DNA from 4 places in the Shinella sp. 838 genome. Region 2 is predicted to be linked to each of the others. Evidence: predicted binding sites of a transcription regulator. Region 2 holds the regulator's gene; each other region holds the start of a gene.
What was found. The regulator PhoB, encoded in region 2, activates phosphate uptake and scavenging genes when phosphate is short. The targets are predictions, from matches to a motif close to TGTCATNNANCTGTCAT.
Positions count from the first base shown of each region.

Region 1: the regulator PhoB is predicted to act here: its motif matches at 1,872-1,888, upstream of phnC (phosphonate ABC transporter ATP-binding protein).
Region 3: the regulator PhoB is predicted to act here: its motif matches at 2,494-2,510, upstream of P9A16_RS09930 (PhoX family protein).
Region 4: the regulator PhoB is predicted to act here: its motif matches at 1,700-1,716, upstream of P9A16_RS06640 (UDP-2,3-diacylglucosamine diphosphatase).

Region 1 covers NZ_JARSBQ010000004.1:502,621-507,119, forward strand. The annotation lists gene phnK (phosphonate C-P lyase system protein PhnK) at 1-500, shown strand, start outside; gene phnL (phosphonate C-P lyase system protein PhnL) at 503-1,210, shown strand; gene P9A16_RS16880 (DapH/DapD/GlmU-related protein) at 1,207-1,821, shown strand; gene phnC (phosphonate ABC transporter ATP-binding protein) at 1,986-2,834, shown strand; gene phnD (phosphonate ABC transporter substrate-binding protein) at 2,917-3,822, shown strand; gene phnE (phosphonate ABC transporter, permease protein PhnE) at 4,042-4,499, shown strand, end outside.
Region 2 covers NZ_JARSBQ010000003.1:315,811-320,309, reverse strand. The annotation lists gene P9A16_RS13090 (aspartate aminotransferase family protein) at 1-1,099, opposite strand, end outside; gene P9A16_RS13085 (GcrA family cell cycle regulator) at 1,523-2,059, shown strand; gene phoB (phosphate regulon transcriptional regulator PhoB) at 2,198-2,881, opposite strand; gene phoU (phosphate signaling complex protein PhoU) at 2,900-3,628, opposite strand; gene pstB (phosphate ABC transporter ATP-binding protein PstB) at 3,680-4,495, opposite strand.
Region 3 covers NZ_JARSBQ010000002.1:471,037-475,535, reverse strand. The annotation lists gene P9A16_RS09935 (DUF2339 domain-containing protein) at 1-2,396, opposite strand, end outside; gene P9A16_RS09930 (PhoX family protein) at 2,558-3,496, shown strand; gene P9A16_RS09925 (PaaI family thioesterase) at 3,618-4,127, opposite strand; gene recO (DNA repair protein RecO) at 4,124-4,499, opposite strand, start outside.
Region 4 covers NZ_JARSBQ010000001.1:1,403,013-1,407,511, forward strand. The annotation lists gene P9A16_RS06635 (NADP-dependent malic enzyme) at 1-1,559, opposite strand, end outside; gene P9A16_RS06640 (UDP-2,3-diacylglucosamine diphosphatase) at 1,795-2,631, shown strand; partial or broken gene P9A16_RS06645 (MFS transporter) at 2,944-3,660, shown strand; gene dgcA (N-acetyl-D-Glu racemase DgcA) at 3,630-4,499, opposite strand, start outside.

The DNA of each region.
Region 1 (4,499 bases), on a different contig from region 2:
TCGTGCACCAGAACCCGGCCGATGGCCTGCGCATGGCTGTGTCGGCCGGCGCCAATGTCGGCGAGCGGCTGATGGCCGTCGGCGAACGGCACTACGGCAATATCCGCGAGACGGCGGGCACCTGGCTCGGCCGCGTCGAGATCAGCGTCGACCGTATCGACGACCAGCCGCGCGCCTTCTCCGGCGGCATGCGCCAGCGCTTGCAGATCGCCCGCAACCTCGTCACCTCGCCGCGCCTCATCTTCATGGACGAACCGACCGGCGGTCTCGACGTCTCGGTGCAGGCGCGCCTGCTCGATCTCCTGCGCGGCCTCGTGCAGGACCTCGGCCTCTCGGCGATTATCGTCACGCACGACCTCGCCGTCGCGCGCCTCCTCTCGCACCGCATGATGGTGATGAAGGATGGCGTCGTCATCGAACAGGGGCTGACCGACCGCGTGCTCGACGATCCGCGCGAAGCCTATACGCAGCTCCTCGTCTCCTCGATCCTTCAGGTGTAACCATGGCCACACCCCTCGTTGTTTCCGAAGTCGCGAAGAGCTTTACCATGCATCTTCGCGACGGCATTCGTCTGCCCGTGATGTCGAACGTCGCCTTCTCGGTGAAGGCGGGCGAATGCGTCGTATTGGGCGGCCCGTCCGGCATCGGCAAGAGTTCGCTCCTGAAGATGGTCTACGGCAACTATGCCGTCGACAGCGGCCAGATCCTGATCGAGCACGGCGGCCGCCTGCTCGACCTGGCGATCGCCGATCCGCGCACCATTCTTTCGGTGCGCCGCGCCACGCTCGGCTATGTCAGCCAGTTTCTGCGCACCGTGCCGCGCGTTGCGGCCGTCGATGTCGTCGCCGAGCCGCTCACCGCTCGCGGCGTCAATGCCGCCGAGGCGAAGGCGACGGCCGAAGCCATGCTGGCGCGGCTCAACCTGCCGCGCGAACTCTGGCAACTGCCGCCCGCCACCTTTTCCGGCGGCGAACAGCAGCGCGTCAACATCGCGCGCGGCTTCATTACCGATCACCGCATCCTGCTGCTCGACGAGCCGACCGCATCGCTCGATGCGAAGAACCGCGCCGTGGTCGTCGAGATGATCGCTGAGAAGAAGGCGGCCGGTGTCGCGCTCCTCGGTATCTTCCACGACGAAGACGTGCGCGAAAAGGTCGCCGACCGCATCGTCGACGTCTCCGCCTTCTCGCCACGAAAGGCCGCCGCATGACCCGCCTGTCCGAAACGCCGCTGATCCATCCGACTGCAGTCGTGTCCGACACGGTGCTCGGCCGCTACACGGAGATCGACGAGAACTGCCGCGTCAGCGAAGTCGAGATCGGCGATTATTCCTACATCATGAACGGCGGCTCCGTCTGGTGTGCGACGATCGGCAAGTTCGCCAACATCGCCGCCTCAGTGCGCATCAACGCGACGAACCACCCGATGTGGCGGGCGACGCTGCATCATTTCACCTACCGCGCCAACGATTACTGGCCGGATGCCGACCACGAAGCCGACTTCTTCGAATGGCGGCGCGGGCACCGCGTCGTCATCGGCCACGACGTCTGGATCGGTCATGGATCGACCATCCTGCCGGGTGTCACAGTCGGCAACGGTGCTGTCATAGGCTCCGGCGCGGTCGTCACAAAAGACGTCGAACCCTATACGGTCGTCGGCGGCGTCGCGGCGAAAGTCATCCGCGAACGTTTCCCCCGAAGCATTGCCGAACGCATGGAAAAACTCGCCTGGTGGGACTGGGATCATGCCCGGCTGCGCACCGCTCTCGACGACTTTCGTAAACTTGACGCAGAAGCCTTTCTTGCCCGTCACGACGGGTGAGAAAGCGCTTGCCGATGCCGGAAATTCAGGCCTGTGGACTGTTATTTTTCCGACATGAAACTGACATTGCCCCTTCATCAACAGCGTTTAGAGCCAGTCCCGAAAGCGACAGGCCCGGCCTTTGGCCCAGCCTTGATCCGACACAGGACAAAAAGGGATCCACCATGTTTCGACTGAAGAATGTCACCCGCCGCTTTGGCGTGCGCGTAGCGGTCGACGATGTGACCTTCGATATTCCGCAGGGCCAGATGGTCGGCGTCATCGGCCGCTCCGGCGCCGGCAAGTCGACCATGCTGCGCATGATCAACCGCCTTGCCGATCCGAGCGAGGGCACGATCCATTTCAACGATGTGGAAGTCTCCGCGCTGCGCGGCGCGAGCTTGCGCAACTGGCAACGCGACTGCGCGATGATTTTTCAGCAGTTCAATCTCGTGCCGCGTCTCGACGTGCTCACCAACGTGCTGCTCGGTCGCCTCAACCACCGCCCGACGGTCATGAGCGTCCTCAATCTCTTCACCCGTGAGGAGCGCATCATGGCGATCGCAGCGCTCGAGCGCCTCGGCATCGAACAGACGGCGCTTCAGCCTGCCGGCACGCTCTCGGGCGGCCAGCAGCAGCGTGTGGCGATCGCAAGGGCGCTGATGCAGAACCCCAAGATGCTGCTTGCGGACGAACCGATCGCCTCGCTCGATCCGCTGAACGCAAAAATCGTCATGGATGCACTGCGCGACATCAACGAGCGCGAAGGCATCACCGTCATCACCAACCTGCACACGCTGGATACGGCGCGCGCCTATTGCGAACGCATCATCGGCATGTCCGGCGGCCGCGTCGTCTTCGATGGCCCGGCACGCGAGCTTGATGCCGATGCGGTGCGCACGATCTACGGCACCGGCGCCGACGGCGCGGAAATCGACGAAAGCATGACCTCGACGGCGATCCGCAATCCGGCCCGCCAGGACAATGCAAAGGAATCCGCCAGCCCGACACCGCTGGCACTGGCCGGCCTTTAAGCCGGTTGGGATCGAAGGGCCCGCGTGAAGGGCCATCATTTTTAAAGAGCCCCGGCGAAGCCGGTCAAACAGGAGAAAGACCATGCTGAAGAAAGCTCTTCTCGGCGCCGTCGCGCTCATCGCGCTCGCCGGCCACGTACAGGCTGAAGACCTCAAGGAATTCCGCGTCGGCATCATCGGCGGCGAGAACGAAGCCGACCGCCTGCGCAACTACCAGTGCCTCGGCGACCAGCTGAAGGCCGAACTCGGCTTCGAGAAGGTCTCGTTCTTCCCGGCTGCCGACTATGACGGTGTCATCCAGGGCCTGCTCGGCGGCACGCTCGACTATGCCGAACTCGGCGCTTCCGGCTTTGCCAAGATCTACCTTGCCAAGGCCGACGCCGTCGAGCCGATCCTGACGACCGTCCAGACCGACGGCTCGACCGGCTACCACTCGATCATGGTCGCCCGTAAGGACAGCGGCATCACCAAGCTCGAAGACCTGAAGGGCAAGAAGCTCGGTTTCGCCGATCCGGACTCGACCTCCGGCTACCTCGTGCCGCTCGTCACGCTGCCGGAAGCTATCGGCGGCCCGGTCAAGGAGTTTTTTGGTGAGACGGGCTTCGGCGGTGGTCACGAAAACCTCGTCCTCGAAGTCGTGAAGGGCACCTTCGACGCCGGTACGACCTTCGGTTCGGGCGTTGGCGAGTGGAAGGACGGCTACACGTCCGGCAACCTGCACAAGATGGTCGAGAAGGGCATTCTCGACATGAACGACCTCGTCGAACTCTGGAAATCGCCGCTGATCCCGAACGGCCCGATCGTCGTTCGCTCTTCCATGGACGGCGACATGAAGGCGAAGTTCAAGCAATTCATGCTCGACCTGCCGAAGAAGGACGCGGCCTGCTTCGCCGCCGTCATGGGCGGTGACTTCACCTCCTTCACGGAAGTCAATGTCGACTTCTACAAGCCGATCATCGACGCCCGCAAGGCGACGATCGGCGGTTGATAGCCTCGATGTTTCCGGCGCCGGCTGGACAACCGGCCGGCGCTTTTTTGCTGATGCCATTACCCCACTCTCGACGCCATCCTCGGGCCTGACCCGAGGATCCATGCGGCACCTGCGGCCGTGGATGCTCGGGTCAAGCCCGAGGATGACGGAGGGGAGGTTTGCGGCATGTCATCAGCAGCCGGAATTGTGCACAGGGAACCGCAAGGCGGACTGACCATGGCCATGAACACGCTTCACGACGGCTTCAGCGAAAAGGGTGCGCTCATCGAGCGGCACTGGCAGGAGCTGAACGCCCGCCGCCGGCTCTATACCTGGCTCGGCCTTGCCATCCTCGTCACGGCGCTCACCGGTTCGCTCTGGTTCGCCAACGAGACGAATGCCGGAAAATTCTTCGATAGGCTGCCGCATTTCTTTGACTTCGTCGGCGATATGGTGCCGCGCGATGGCCTCGAGGTCTTTCGCGCGCTGTTCGACCTGCCGTCGCCCTACGATGACGGCAGTTTCAAGTACAACTATCCCGAAGGGCGGCTCTACATCACCGAGAGCCTCTATGTGCCGGAATATTTCCACAAGATGCTGGAGACGCTGAACATCGCGATCTTCTCCACCGTGATCGGCATGACCTTCGGCTTCCTGCTCTGCTTTCTGGCGGCAAAGAACCTTGTCGCCAACCG
Region 2 (4,499 bases):
GCAGCAGTCGCAGCACATTGTCGCCGGCCGGCACGGCAAGCAGGTTTTCCGCCCGCACGCCCTTCAGGAGATCGGCGACCGGGATTTTTGCCTTGATGCCGAGCATCAGTCCCTCGCCGCGGACATCCTCGATGACATCGGGGAAGCGATCCTTCAGCGCGGCCAGCCCCTGGCGGAAGACGAGCGCGACATCACGCACATGCTCGAGGAAGCCGTCTTCCAGCACCACGTCCAACACGGCGTTGCCGACGGCCATGGCAAGCGGGTTGCCGCCATAGGTAGAGCCGTGCGTACCGGCAACCATGCCGGCCGCCGCCTCGTTCGTGGCAAGGCAGGCACCGAGCGGGAAACCGCCGCCGATACCCTTGGCAATCGCCATGATGTCAGGCGCGACCCCTGCCCATTCGTGAGCGAAGAGCCGCCCCGTGCGACCGACGCCGGTCTGCACCTCATCGAGGATGAGCAGCAGGCCGTATTCGTCACAGAGCTGGCGCAGTTCCTGCATGAACTCCTTCGACACCGGGCGCAGCCCGCCCTCGCCCTGCACCGGCTCGATCAGGATACCGGCCGTTTCCTCGGTGATCGCGTCCTTGACGGCCGTGATGTCGCCGAAGGGGACCTTGAGAAAGCCCGGCGCCTTGGGGCCGAAGCCCTCGATGTATTTTTCCTGACCGCCGGCGGCGATCGTCGCGATCGTGCGCCCGTGGAAGGCACCCTCGAAGGTGATGATGTGGTACTTGCCGGGATGGCCCTTGGCAAAATGGTAGCGCCGGGCGGTCTTGATCGCACATTCCAGCGCCTCTGCACCTGAATTGGTGAAGAACACCTTGTCGGCGAACGTGGCCTGCGTCAGCCGGCTGCCAAGGCTTTCCTGGCCCGGAACCTCATAGAGGTTCGACAGGTGCCAGACCTTGTCGGCCTGCTCCTTCAGCGCGGCGACGAGATGAGGATGCGCATGGCCGAGCGAGTTGACGGCAACACCGGCGGCAAAATCGAGATATCGCTCGCCATCTTCGGTGGTCAGCCACACGCCCTCCCCGCGCGTGAACCGGAGCGGCGCACGCATGTAGGTTTCATAGAGCGGCGCGACATCGGCCATGCGTGGACCCTCCGAAAAGAGATGCGGAAAAACAGAAATGCAGCTTGACTTTTCCAAGCCTCAGAAAAACCAAAAGCCGCCTTTCGGCGGCATGCCGCACTATCAGCATTTCATATTGGGATGTCAACAAAATCGCACCCGAAATGGCGCTGAACATCCCGCAAGGTGAGGATTCGCGACGCGCATGGAAGGTGTCTCTATCGAGTCACACCCGACCAGCAAGTTGGGGAAAACTCCGAAATCGATTCGCCCGGATTCCGGCGACTCTTGTCACAGAGTCCACCGGTCTCTAGGTTAAAGACCAATTACTAGACTGCATGCGGCGGAACTAGTCAGCAAGAGAGTTAGGGCGTTCAGGTTCCGGACCCGTCCGGAGCACGACGAGGGATTCCCGCATCCTGAACGCCGAGCGGAGACAAAAACATGAACTGGACAGACGAGCGCGTCGAGAAACTCAAGAAGCTCTGGAGCGAGGGCCTGAGCGCGAGCCAGATCGCGGCGCAGCTCGGCGGCGTCAGCCGCAATGCCGTCATCGGCAAGGTGCACCGGCTGAATCTGCCCGGTCGCGCCAAGGCCGGCGGCACCCAGACCGCGACACGCGCCAAGCGTCCGGCTCCGGCGACGCCGCGTCCGTCGAACTTCGCTGCCCGTCCCGTCGCCGCCCGCCCGGTCGCCCGTCCGGCCGGCAACGCCATTGTCAAGGAAGAGATCGACGCCGATTTCGAAATGCAGGCAGAGACCCTTCCGGTTCCGGCCAACCGCAACAACGTGGTCGTACCGATGTCGCGTCGTCTCGAGCTGACCCAGCTCACCGAGCGCACCTGCAAGTGGCCGATCGGAGACCCGCTCAACGACGACTTCCACTTCTGCGGCAACGAGTCCCCCGACAATTCGCCCTACTGCACCTACCACCAGCGCCTCGCCTACCAGCCCTCGGCCGAGCGCCGCCGGATGCGATAACATCTACCACGGCAGAAAATGCGATGCGGACCCGAGAGGGTCCGTTTTCGTTTGAGATGGTGGTGCCTCTGCTATTCCCCCAAAACGCAAACAGGCCCTTGAGGGCCCATTTCCGTCCTTGGGAGGAATTCCGTTCGCTCAGGTTTCCAGCGAATAGCCGGCGCCGCGGACCGTGCGGATGACGTCCTGCATGTTGGCGAAGTTGAGCGCCTTCCGTAGGCGCCCGACATGCACGTCGACGGTGCGCTCGTCGACATAAATGTCATGGCCCCAGACCCCGTCGAGAAGCTGCGAGCGTGAGAAGACGCGGCCGGGCGAGGTCATCAGGAACTCCAGAAGGCGGAACTCCGTCGGGCCAAGGCGGACCTCGCGGGTGCGACGATGGACGCGGTGCGTCTCGCGGTCGAGCTCGATGTCGCCGCAGCGCAGCACCGTCGAGACAACCTCGGGCTTGGCACGGCGCAGCATCGCCCGCACGCGGGCAACCAGTTCCGGCGTCGAGAAGGGCTTGACGACATAGTCGTCCGCACCGGTGGCAAGCCCGCGCACGCGCTCGCTCTCCTCGCCGCGCGCCGTCAGCATGATGATCGGCAGGCGTTCGGTTTCCGGGCGCTGGCGCAGGCGTCGGCACAGCTCGATGCCGGAAACGCCCGGAAGCATCCAGTCGAGGATGAGGAGATCCGGCATGCGCTCCTGCAAGCGCATCTCGGCCTCGTCACCGTTCAGGATCGTATCGACCTCGAAACCTTCCGCTTCCAGATTGTAACGGAGGAGAACGCTCAGGGCCTCCTCGTCTTCCACGACGGCAATTCTGGGCACCATGGAGTTGAACCTTGCTCTTTACTCGGACGCGTCGGCGACATCGGCCGCGACGACGGAGGTCGAGGTATCGTCCTTCGGACGCTCACCTTCCGGCTGCGAGCCTGTTGCCATGTAGTAGATGGTTTCGGCGATGTTGGTCGCGTGGTCGCCGATGCGCTCGATGTTCTTGGCGCAGAACAGGAGATGCGTGCAGGGCGTGATGTTGCGCGGGTCTTCCATCATGTAGGTCAGGAGTTCGCGGAACAGCGAGGTATAGATCGCGTCGATCTCGTCGTCGCGCTCGCGGATCGCCTTGGCCTTCTCGATTGAGCGGGTGGCATAGACGTCGAGCACTTCCTTGAGCTGCATCAGCGCGAGCTCGGCAAGATGCTCCAGGCCGCGGGCGAGCTTGCGGGGCATGCCCGAGCTCTGGACGGCGATGACGCGCTTGGCGGTGTTCTTTCCGAGATCGCCGACGCGCTCCAGTTCGGCCGCGATACGGATCGCGCCCATGATTTCGCGCAGGTCCGCCGCCATCGGCTGGCGCTTGGCGATGGTGACGATCGCCTTGTCGTTGATCTGGCGCTCTGCCGTATCGAGGATGACGTCCTCGGAGATCACCTTCTGGGCCAGCGCCGCGTCGGTCGTGACGAGGGCGCGGACGGAATCGGCGACCATCTGCTCGGCGGTGCCGCCCATTTCGGAGATGCGGCGGGACAGGTATTTCAGTTCTTCGTCGTAGATGGAGACGATGTGGCTCGATGACATGGCTCAGTCCTTAATGCGCTCGGGTTCCAGGGATGCTCGGCGACGAAGGCGTCAGCCGAAGCGGCCCATGATGTAGTCCTGCGTGCGCTGGTCATCCGGGTTGGTGAACATCTTGTCGGTGTCGTTCTCCTCGACGAGGTTGCCGAGGTGGAACATGGCGGTGCGCTGCGAGACGCGGGCCGCCTGCTGCATCGAGTGCGTCACGATGACGATGGTGAAGTTCGCGCGCAGTTCATGGATCAGTTCCTCGACCTTGGCGGTCGCGATCGGGTCGAGCGCCGAGCAGGGCTCGTCCATGAGGATGACTTCCGGGCTGACGGCGACGGCGCGGGCGATGCACAGGCGCTGCTGCTGGCCGCCGGAAAGGCCCGTGCCGCCTTCATGCAGGCGATCCTTCACCTCGTTCCACAGGCCGGCCTTCTGAAGGCTCTGCTCGACGATGGCGTCCATATCGGCCTTCCCCTTGGCGAGACCGTGGATACGCGGGCCATAAGCGACATTCTCGTAGATCGACTTCGGGAACGGGTTCGGCTTCTGGAAGACCATGCCGACGCGGGCACGCAGCTCCACGACGTCGATGTTCGGATCGTAGATATCGTCCGTATCGAGCGTGATGCGGCCGGTGACGCGGCAACCGTCGATCGTGTCGTTCATGCGGTTCAGCGTGCGCAGGAAGGTCGACTTGCCGCAGCCCGACGGGCCGATAAGGGCGGTCACCGTGTTTTCGCGAACATTGAGGTTCACATCGTAGAGGGCGCGCTTCTCGCCGTAATAGACCGAGACGTCCTTGCCGATCATCTTGTAGGAAATGTCGTTCATTTTCTTGTCCAGCGCTTTCTCGACTGCTGCTTCTGACATCATGTTCATATGA
Region 3 (4,499 bases), on a different contig from region 2:
TAGCCGACGAAAAGCAGATCCAGGAACGGCCATTTACCGAGCAGTTCGCCGGTGAAATAGGGGTTGAGGCCAACGAAATGGGCGCTGAGGATGGACAGGACCGAGAGCCCGCCGACCACCATGGAACCGTAGCGGAAGACCGGGCTCGGCGATTTCAGGTCGAGCGACATCAGGATACCCGCGGCGCCGATGACCAGCAGCGTGTAGATCGACTGCTCGCCGAGCGTCGGCACGGAGCTGTCCAGCACCCCGCCATTCATGCCGTGGCGCACGAGGATCGCCGCCGTCAGCAGCACGAACAGGCTGGCCAGCGCCTGCAGCAGGTTGCGGATTTTCTCGCCCGGCCAGCGGCGCAGTTCGAAGGCCGAGAGCGCGAGAAGAGCAGCCGGAATGCCGTAGCCGGCAAGCAGCTGGTTGAAGACCGGCGTCTTCGAAAGGTTGGCCGCGCCGACGATGGTCGGCTCCCAGCCGATGCGGCCGGCAACCACGGCCGCCGCCCCTGCCATCAGCCAGGGCAGGACCGGCCAGCGGCGAAGGCGCGTCGCGAAGACGGCGGCAGCGCCGAGGATCGCGATGCCGAGCGTGGTGGCAAGGCCGTCCGTCATGGCGTGCAGCGCCAGCACGAGGAAAGCAAAGCCGCCGGCAACGAGCGTCCATTGCGGAATGAACAGACCCTCCTCCGCCCGTCCGCGCGAAAAGACCTCTGCCGCAGCGAAGAAGGCGAGACCGAGCGCCACGGCGAGAAGACCGTGCTTGAGGTCAAAGGAGAGGTTGCCGAAATGGAGGAAGCTCAGAGCGACAACAACGAAGGGCACGGCCGGAGCGATGAGGCTCCAGAGCGCGGAAAAGGCGGAGGACCCCGTCATGCGCAGGCGCACCGCCGCAAGACCGACCGCCGCATAGGCCACGGCAAGGAGCAGCAGCAGATTGACCGGCACGACGGCGATCATCGGTACCGGCAACGATGCTGGCGGCGGCAGCACCGAGGCGTTGTCCAGTATCGGCGGGGCCAGCGAGGAGAAATCGTCGAACAGCAGGCCGCCGGGCCGGATCACCATCGCCCCGACGCCGACCACGGCCGTGATGGCGGAAAAGAGCGCGGGATAGATCGCCCAGCCGCGCAGCGCGCCGAGCAGGGCAAGCGCCATCACGATCGCCGCAAAGCCATAGTCCGCCCGGGCGAGCGCCGGGACGGCATTGGCGAGGATCAGCGCCGGGAAGGTCAAGGCCAGCGCGCCGGTCAGCGATACGGCGACCGCGGGCGGGGCAAGCAGGCGGTCCAGCGGATCGGCGGCGGCGGCGCCCGTTGCGGGCGGCAGGTCGTCCGCCGTAATGTTGCCCGGCCAGATCAGCCCCAGGCCAAGCGCCATCACGAGCAGGGCGAGAAGCATCGGCACGACCTCGACCGTGCTCGCCTCCGAAAGATAGAGCACCGCCCAGAGCGCCATGCCGGCACTGGCCAGCGCCGGCACGACCAGCCAGCGACGGATGCGCGCGGCGGCGAAGGTGGCAAGCCAGGCGACGGAGAGGAAACCGAAAAGGCCCCAGGCACTCGGCTCCTCGGTCGCGACCAGCGCAGGCGTCACGAGAGAGGCCAGCAGGCCGAGGCCGGCCAGCGCCTGCCCGTGCAGGAGCGACAGGCCGATCGTCGCGAAGGCCACGGCGGCGAGCAGCACGAAGGCCGTCAGCGGGCCGAAATAGCCGTAGAATTCGTAGGAGACATAGGTGACGGCAAACAGTGTTATGGCGCCGGCAGCGGTCAGCACGCCGGGGATCATCGCGTTCTGGAAGGCATTCGCGATGACCGGCAGCGTGCGGCGGCGCACGAACTCGCCGACGGCCATGAGCACGAGGCCGAAGACGGCGGCCAGCGACAGCCGCACCGCCGGGCTGAGCAGCCCTGCCTCGATGGAATACTTGACCATGAAGATGCCGCCGAGCGCGAGCGCGATGCCGCCCACCCAGACGGCCCAGCGCGCGCCGATGCGGCTTTCGAAGCTTTCCTTCGGCTTTGCCGCGGCCGCGGGAGTGGCAGAGGCCGCCGCAACGGCTTCGTCCAGCCCCTCGCTCGCAGCAACCGTTTCGGCGGGACCGGCGGGCGTGCCGCCAAAGATCGCCCGGCCCTTCTCGGCCTCGTCCACCCCCGCCGCCTGCAACGCAGCCCAGGGGCTTGCGAAATCGGCCGGCACCGGCTCCTCGGCCGCCTCTTCGGAGATGGCCTCGGTCGCTTCCACAGCCACTGTCTCCACTGGCGCCGTCAAATCTCCGGCCTTCAGCGCCTCGACTTCGCGCTTCAGCCGCATCACCTCCTCGCCGAGTTTCTGCGCGCTGTTTCGCGATGCATTGAGGGTATAGAGCGCCAGGCCGATCGCGACCAGGGAGAGGATTTCGAGCATTGCGACTCCAACGCGGGCATTGTCCGGGCGCGGAGACTACCCGGTTTTTTCCAAAGACTAAACGGGGTTACGTTTGAAGCCGGTATTCTCTTCGAGCTGTCGCATGGTTTTCATGCAAGGCGGGCACAATGACCTATTTCCAGGAGCAACCGGAGCCCGCCATGACCCAGACCCTTCGCAATGCCACCGCCACGCAGGCGGGCCGGCAGCCCCGGGACGGCTATGCGCATGCCATCGTTCGCAGCCTCGGCAATCTTCTCGGTCGATGCACCGCCGCCCGCACGGACGGGCAGCCTATAACGCCAGCCGCCGGCGAGGCCCCGGCAAAACGCCTGGCCCCCGCCGCGCTCCGCTTGGCTTCAAGCCAGCGCATCGCCACCGCCGGCTGCCTTACCCCCTGGGGCACGCGGCTGATGGCGGAGGCGGATTTTCATGGCGACGCCCGTTGCTTCGATGAGGGATCCGGCGCCCCTGCGGGCTGGGTCGTCGAGGTCGATCCGCGGAATCCGGACGCCGCCCCGAAAAAACGGCCCGCCCTCGGCCGCTTGCGGCATGGCGCCCTCGCCTGCCTCGTCAACCGGGATGGCCGCGTGGTCGTCTATTGCGGCGATGCCGGCGAATCCGGGCATCTCTACAAGTTCGTCACAAACCGCACCTGGCAGTCCGGTAGCCGCGCCGACGGCCCGGACCTCCTCGACGACGGCACGCTCCATGTCGCGCATTTTTCCGCCGACGCGGAAGAGGACTGGATGCCGGTCACCTTCGACGCGGCGCCGCTGGTGATGGAAAACGGCACGCTGACATGGATGCCGGTCGCTGCCGGAAAGAGCCCGCTGACCACCGCTTATGGCTATGCCACACCGATCAACGTGCAGAACGAAACGCGCCGCGCCGCCGCCCTCCTGCGCGCCACCCGCCTCGATGGAATTGCGGATGTGACCGGGGATCCTGCGGCCGGCACGGCCCGCCTCCGGCTGGCTGGCGAAAAGACCGGCGCCCGCGACCGGTTCAGCCATATCGTCGAGATCATCGAAGCCGGTGGCGATTTCGCTGCGCTGCACGCGCACTGGGAAGTGCTTTCGACCTGTAACGGCCATTGAGCCATCGGCAGCAGGACCGATGCCTGCGGCCTGTCTGGAGCAACTTCGCAGCCCCCGGTTCAGTGGAATTGCCCCATATGCCTTCTGGCCGCCGCATCCGGCGCCGCTTCGGCTGGAGACACTAACGCATCAGGTTTTCGATCGGGAAGATGGCGCAGGTTTCAGTGCCATGGGCGAGCAGCTTGCCGTTTCCGTCGCGCAGCCAGGCTTCGGATGTCGCAATGGTACGGCCGCGATGCACGATCCTGCCTTCGCAGAACACCTCACCCATGCCGGGCAGGACGGGGCGCACGAGATTCAGCTTGAACTCGATCGTCGTATAGGCTTCGCCCGGCTTGATGACGGAGAAAACGGCGCAGCCGAGCGCCGAATCCATCACCGTTGCCGTCCAGCCGCCGTGCACCGTGCCGAGCGGATTGAGATGGTCGACAGACGGCAGGCCGGCAAAGACGACGCGGCCGTCCTCCACCTCCGTCATGCTGAAGGCGAGCGTCTTCGCCATCGGCGGGGCCGGCAGGTCGCCGACCAGCATCGCCTGCAGTACCTTCAGCCCGCCGTCGCGCTTCACCACGTCGAGCGGCAGCGTACCGACGCCAGAAACCGTCAGCCCGGGGTAGATTTCGACCGTCATGCATGCGCCTCTCGGGGTTGATCGTGCCTCGGCGTGCCGAGCGCCTTCAGGGCCGCCTGGATGAAGCCGTCGCGGGCGCTGGCGAGTTCCAGCCCGCGCGGTTCGCAGACATGCCGGTTGAGGAAGAAGGCGGTCAGCCGGAAGCCGTCCGCGAGGGCGGCGGCATCGGCGGCGTGCCGGCGCTCGTCGCCAAGAAAGGCCGGCAGTGCCAGCATCTTGTCCGCCCAGGGTGCGCCGGCTTCGCGCGAAACGGCACGGCCGGATTTCGGCGACACGTAACAGAGGTTTTCGCGGCTGCCCGTTGCGACACATTCGAAAAGATCGAGGCCGAAGCCGAGATCGTTGAGCACGGCGAGTTCGAAGCGCACGAAG
Region 4 (4,499 bases), on a different contig from region 2:
TAGCGCGGATCGTCCTCGGGGTTCACCACTTCGAAGTCCGTCTGCGGGCGGACGCGCAGGCCGTAACGCTTGAGGCGCGCTTCGATGATCTGCGGGCGGCCGATGAGGATCGGCTTGGCGATGTCCTCCTCCAGCAGCACCTGGGCGGCGCGCAGCACACGCTCGTCTTCGCCTTCGGCAAAGATCACGCGCTTCTTGGCCGCGTTCTTCGCCGCAGCGAAGATCGGCTTCATGACGAAGCCCGAGCGCCAGACGAAGCGGTTGAGCTGGTCGAGATAGGCGTCGAAATCGGCGATCGGGCGTGTCGCCACGCCGGTTTCCGCCGCCGCACGGGCAACGGCCGGCGCGATGCGCAGGATGAGGCGCTGGTCGAAGGGCGAGGGGATGAGGTAGTTCGGACCGAAGCTCGGCGTGTCGCCGGAATAGGCGCGGGCGGCGACGTCGGACACTTCCTCGCGGGCGAGGGAGGCGATGGCGCGCACGGCGGCCATCTTCATCTCCTCGTTGATCGTGCGCGCGCCGCAATCGAGCGCGCCGCGGAAGATGTAGGGGAAGCAGAGGACGTTGTTGACCTGGTTGGGGAAGTCCGACCGGCCGGTGCAGATCATCGCGTCCGGGCGGGCGGCGCGCGCCTCCTCGGGCATGATTTCCGGCGTCGGATTGGCGAGTGCCATGATCAGCGGCTTTTCCGCCATGCGCGCGAGCAGCTCCGGCTTCAGCACGCCGGCGGCCGACAGGCCGAGGAAGACGTCCGCACCGTCGATGGTTTCGGAGAGCTGGCGCTTGTCGGTCTCCTGCGCATAGATGCTCTTCCACTGGTCCATCAGGGCTTCGCGGCCCTTGTAGACCAGGCCCTCGATGTCATGCACCCAGATGTTCTCGACCTTCGCGCCGAGGGAAACGAGCTGGTTGAGGCAGGCAAGCGCGGCCGCGCCGGCGCCCGAAGCAACGATCTTGGCGTCCGACAACGCCTTGCCGGCGAGCTCCAGGCCGTTGAGGACCGCTGCAGCGACGATGATGGCAGTGCCGTGCTGGTCGTCGTGGAAGACGGGGATATCCATCTTCTCGCGCAGCTGGCGCTCCACCTCGAAACATTCCGGCGCCTTGATGTCTTCGAGGTTGATGCCGCCGAAGGTCGGCTCCAGCGCCGAGACGACATTGACCATCTCGTCGACGGTCGGCGCGTCGATCTCGATGTCGAAGACGTCGATGCCGGCGAACTTCTTGAAGAGCACCGCCTTGCCTTCCATCACGGGCTTGGAGGCGAGCGGACCGATATTGCCGAGGCCGAGCACGGCCGTGCCGTTCGAGACGACGGCGACGAGGTTGGCGCGTGCCGTGTAGTCGGCGGCCGTGTTGGGGTCGTCACGGATGGCAAGGCAGGGCGCGGCGACCCCCGGCGAATAGGCAAGCGCCAGATCGCGCTGGTTGCCGAGCGGCTTGGTCGGGTTGATCTCGAGCTTGCCGGGGCGGGGGTGGCGGTGGAAGAAGAGGGCCTGCTGGTCGATGTCGCCGCTTGCCGGACCGTCCTGCGTCCGCGATTTGTCACCCGTGCTCATGATGCTCCCTGCCATATGCTGTTTTCGTTGCGGCTCTTGGCTCTGCGAAACCGCCGCGACGTGAAGTTTTCCGAGTCTTCCATAAAGCCGCAATCAGCGGCCTGTGCAATGCCTATTTGCCGCCGAAAAAGGCATAGGTGTGTCATCAATCTGAAACAGGAGTCTGGTTTTCAACGGGTTGAAAGCCGCCCCTCCCGACGACCACCGCGGCGGCCGGCCACCCGGAGAAGAACGCATGACTGCGACCCTTGCCGACCCCACTGTCCGCCACTTCCGCACGCTGTTCATCTCGGACGTGCATCTGGGATCGAAGGCGGCCAAGGCGGACTTCCTGATCGACTTCCTGCGGCATCATGAAGCGGAAACGATCGTGCTCGTCGGCGACATCGTCGACGGCTGGCGCCTGAAGCGCAACTGGTATTGGCCGCAGGCCTTCAACGATGTCACGCAGAAGCTGCTGCGCAAGGCGCGCAAGGGCACACGCATCATTTACATTCCCGGCAACCACGACGAATTCCTGCGCGACTTCCCCGGCACCCATTTCGGCGGCGTGGAAGTGGCCGATCGCATCATCCACGAGGCGGCCGACGGCAAGCGCTATCTCGTGCTGCATGGCGACGAGTTCGACGTCGTCGTGCGCCATGCCCGCGTCGTCGCCTATCTCGGCGACTGGGCCTATGACGCGGCTATCGCCATCAACGTGGTCTTCGCCGCCATCCGCCGCCGGCTCGGCCTGCCGTACTGGTCGTTCTCTTCCTGGGCCAAGCAGCAGGTCAAGACGGCGGTGAACTTCATCGGCGAGTTCCAGAAGGTGGTCGTCGAGGAGGCGCGGCGCCACGATGCCGACGGCGTGATCTGCGGCCATATCCACCACGCCGTCATCACCGAGATCGACGGCATCCGCTATATCAACAGCGGCGACTGGGTGGAGAGCTGCACGGCGATTGCCGAACACCATGACGGGGAGATGGAACTGATCACCTGGCAGAAGCTCGCCTCAAGCCCCGCCGAAGTCCTTCCGGTCTCGCACCGGATGCTGGCGATCGAGACCCGGGAGCCGGAGGCCGCTTAGAGAAATTCCAGCGGAAGCGCGTAGTGGTTTTGCGTAAAAACGAGATAGAGCGTTTCCGCGATTCGAAGAAAAGCGGAACTGCCCTGCGGCAACTTGCGTGCATCCGGGATGCAAAAGCATGGGGCGGAAGCTGGCGGATCGCGCTGCGCCTGTGTCCGGTTTCACAAGTTCGGCATTCCCGCCGGTGGGCAGAAATAGCGCATTGGCGTACGTACATCGGCATGATAGAGCGGAGGGCGTTCCAACGCAGGTTCCCCGCCAATGAATGCCCCCTCCGGTTTTACCGTGACCGCCGGCGCGCCGCCGTATTGCGGTGCGATGGTGCTGCCGGCGATGGCGGTGGCCTTCGTGCTGACCGTGATCGGCGCGGTGATCGCGCCCAGGATCGGCAAGCCGCGCCGTCCGTCGCCGATTGCCGCGATCGCGACCATGCCGACGAAGAGCACGCTGCGGCAGGCGGATGTGCAGTTCATGCTGATCGGCGTCTCGCTGGTCAATGCGAGCCACGCCATGCTGTTCGCCTTTTCGGCGATCTACTGGCAGAAGATGGGGTTCAGCGGCGTCGATGTCGGTATTCTCTGGAGCGCGGGCGTTCTGGCCGAAGTGCTCTTCTTCCTCTTTGCCGTCCAGCTGCGGCGCCGCTTCAATCTCTGGTCCATGATGATGGTCGGCGGCGCCGTTGCGGTCGGCCGCTGGATCCTCTTTCCGATGGACATGTCCTTTGCCGGCTATTTCGCGCTGCAATGTCTGCATGCCTTCACCTACGCGCTGATCCATATGAGCGCGCAGAGCCGGCTCGTGGAGCGCGTGGCGGAGGAGCAGGAGGCGGCGGCGCAGGGGCTCTATTTCTTCTACACCGGCGTCTTCACGGCGCTCGCCACCTTCGTCTCGGGCTATGCCTTCAGCTGGTACGGCGTCCAGGGCTTCTACCTGATGTCGCTCGTTGCCGCTGCCGGTCTTCTCTCGGTCATTGCCGGACGCATCGTCGCGCCGCGTGTTCAGCCCCAGAGCGCGGCCTCGGGCGGATAGACGGTGGAACCTTCATAGCGCAGACCCGGTTCGCGGTCGCGGGCAAGCAGCAGCGGGCCGTCGAGATCGACGAAATCGGCGCCCTGCGCCAACAGCACGGCCGGGGCCATGCCCAGCGACGTGCCGACCATGCAGCCCACCATGATCTTCAGGCCGCATTCCTTCGCCGCCTCGCGCAGCGCGAGCGCCTCCGTCAGCCCGCCGGCCTTGTCGAGCTTGATGTTGATCGCGTCGTAGCGGTCGGCAAGTTTGGGGATGTCCTGCGTCTGGTGCACGCTCTCATCGGCGCAGATCGGGACCGGGCGGGCAATGTCGCGCAGGGCCGAATCGTTTCCGGCCGGAAGCGGCTGCTCGACAAGGGCGATGCGCGCCTCGGCGCAGAGCGCGAAGTGATAGGCGAGGTTTTCCGGCGTCCAACCCTCGTTGGCGTCGAGGATGATGGCGCTCTCGGGGGCGCCGGCGCGCACCGCGCGGATGCGGGCGGCATCGTCCGCCGTGCCGACCTTGACCTTGAGAAGCGGGCGGCCTGCCTCCTGTGCGGCCTGGCGCTGCATCGCCTCGGGTTCGCCGAGGGAGAGCGTGAAGGCGGTGACGAGCTTTTGCGGCGCCGCGGCATTGACCACCTGCCAGGTCGGCACCCCCGACAGTTTCGCCTCGAGATCCCAGAGCGCGCAGTCGAGGGCGTTGCGGGCCGCACCCGCGGACATGATCCTGCCCAGTTCTTCGCGGCCGATGCCGTCCTCCACGGCGCCGCGCATGTCCTCGATGGCGGCGAGCACGCCGGCAACCGATTCGCCGTAGCGCGCATAGGGAACGCATTCGCCGCGGCCGGAAAGGCC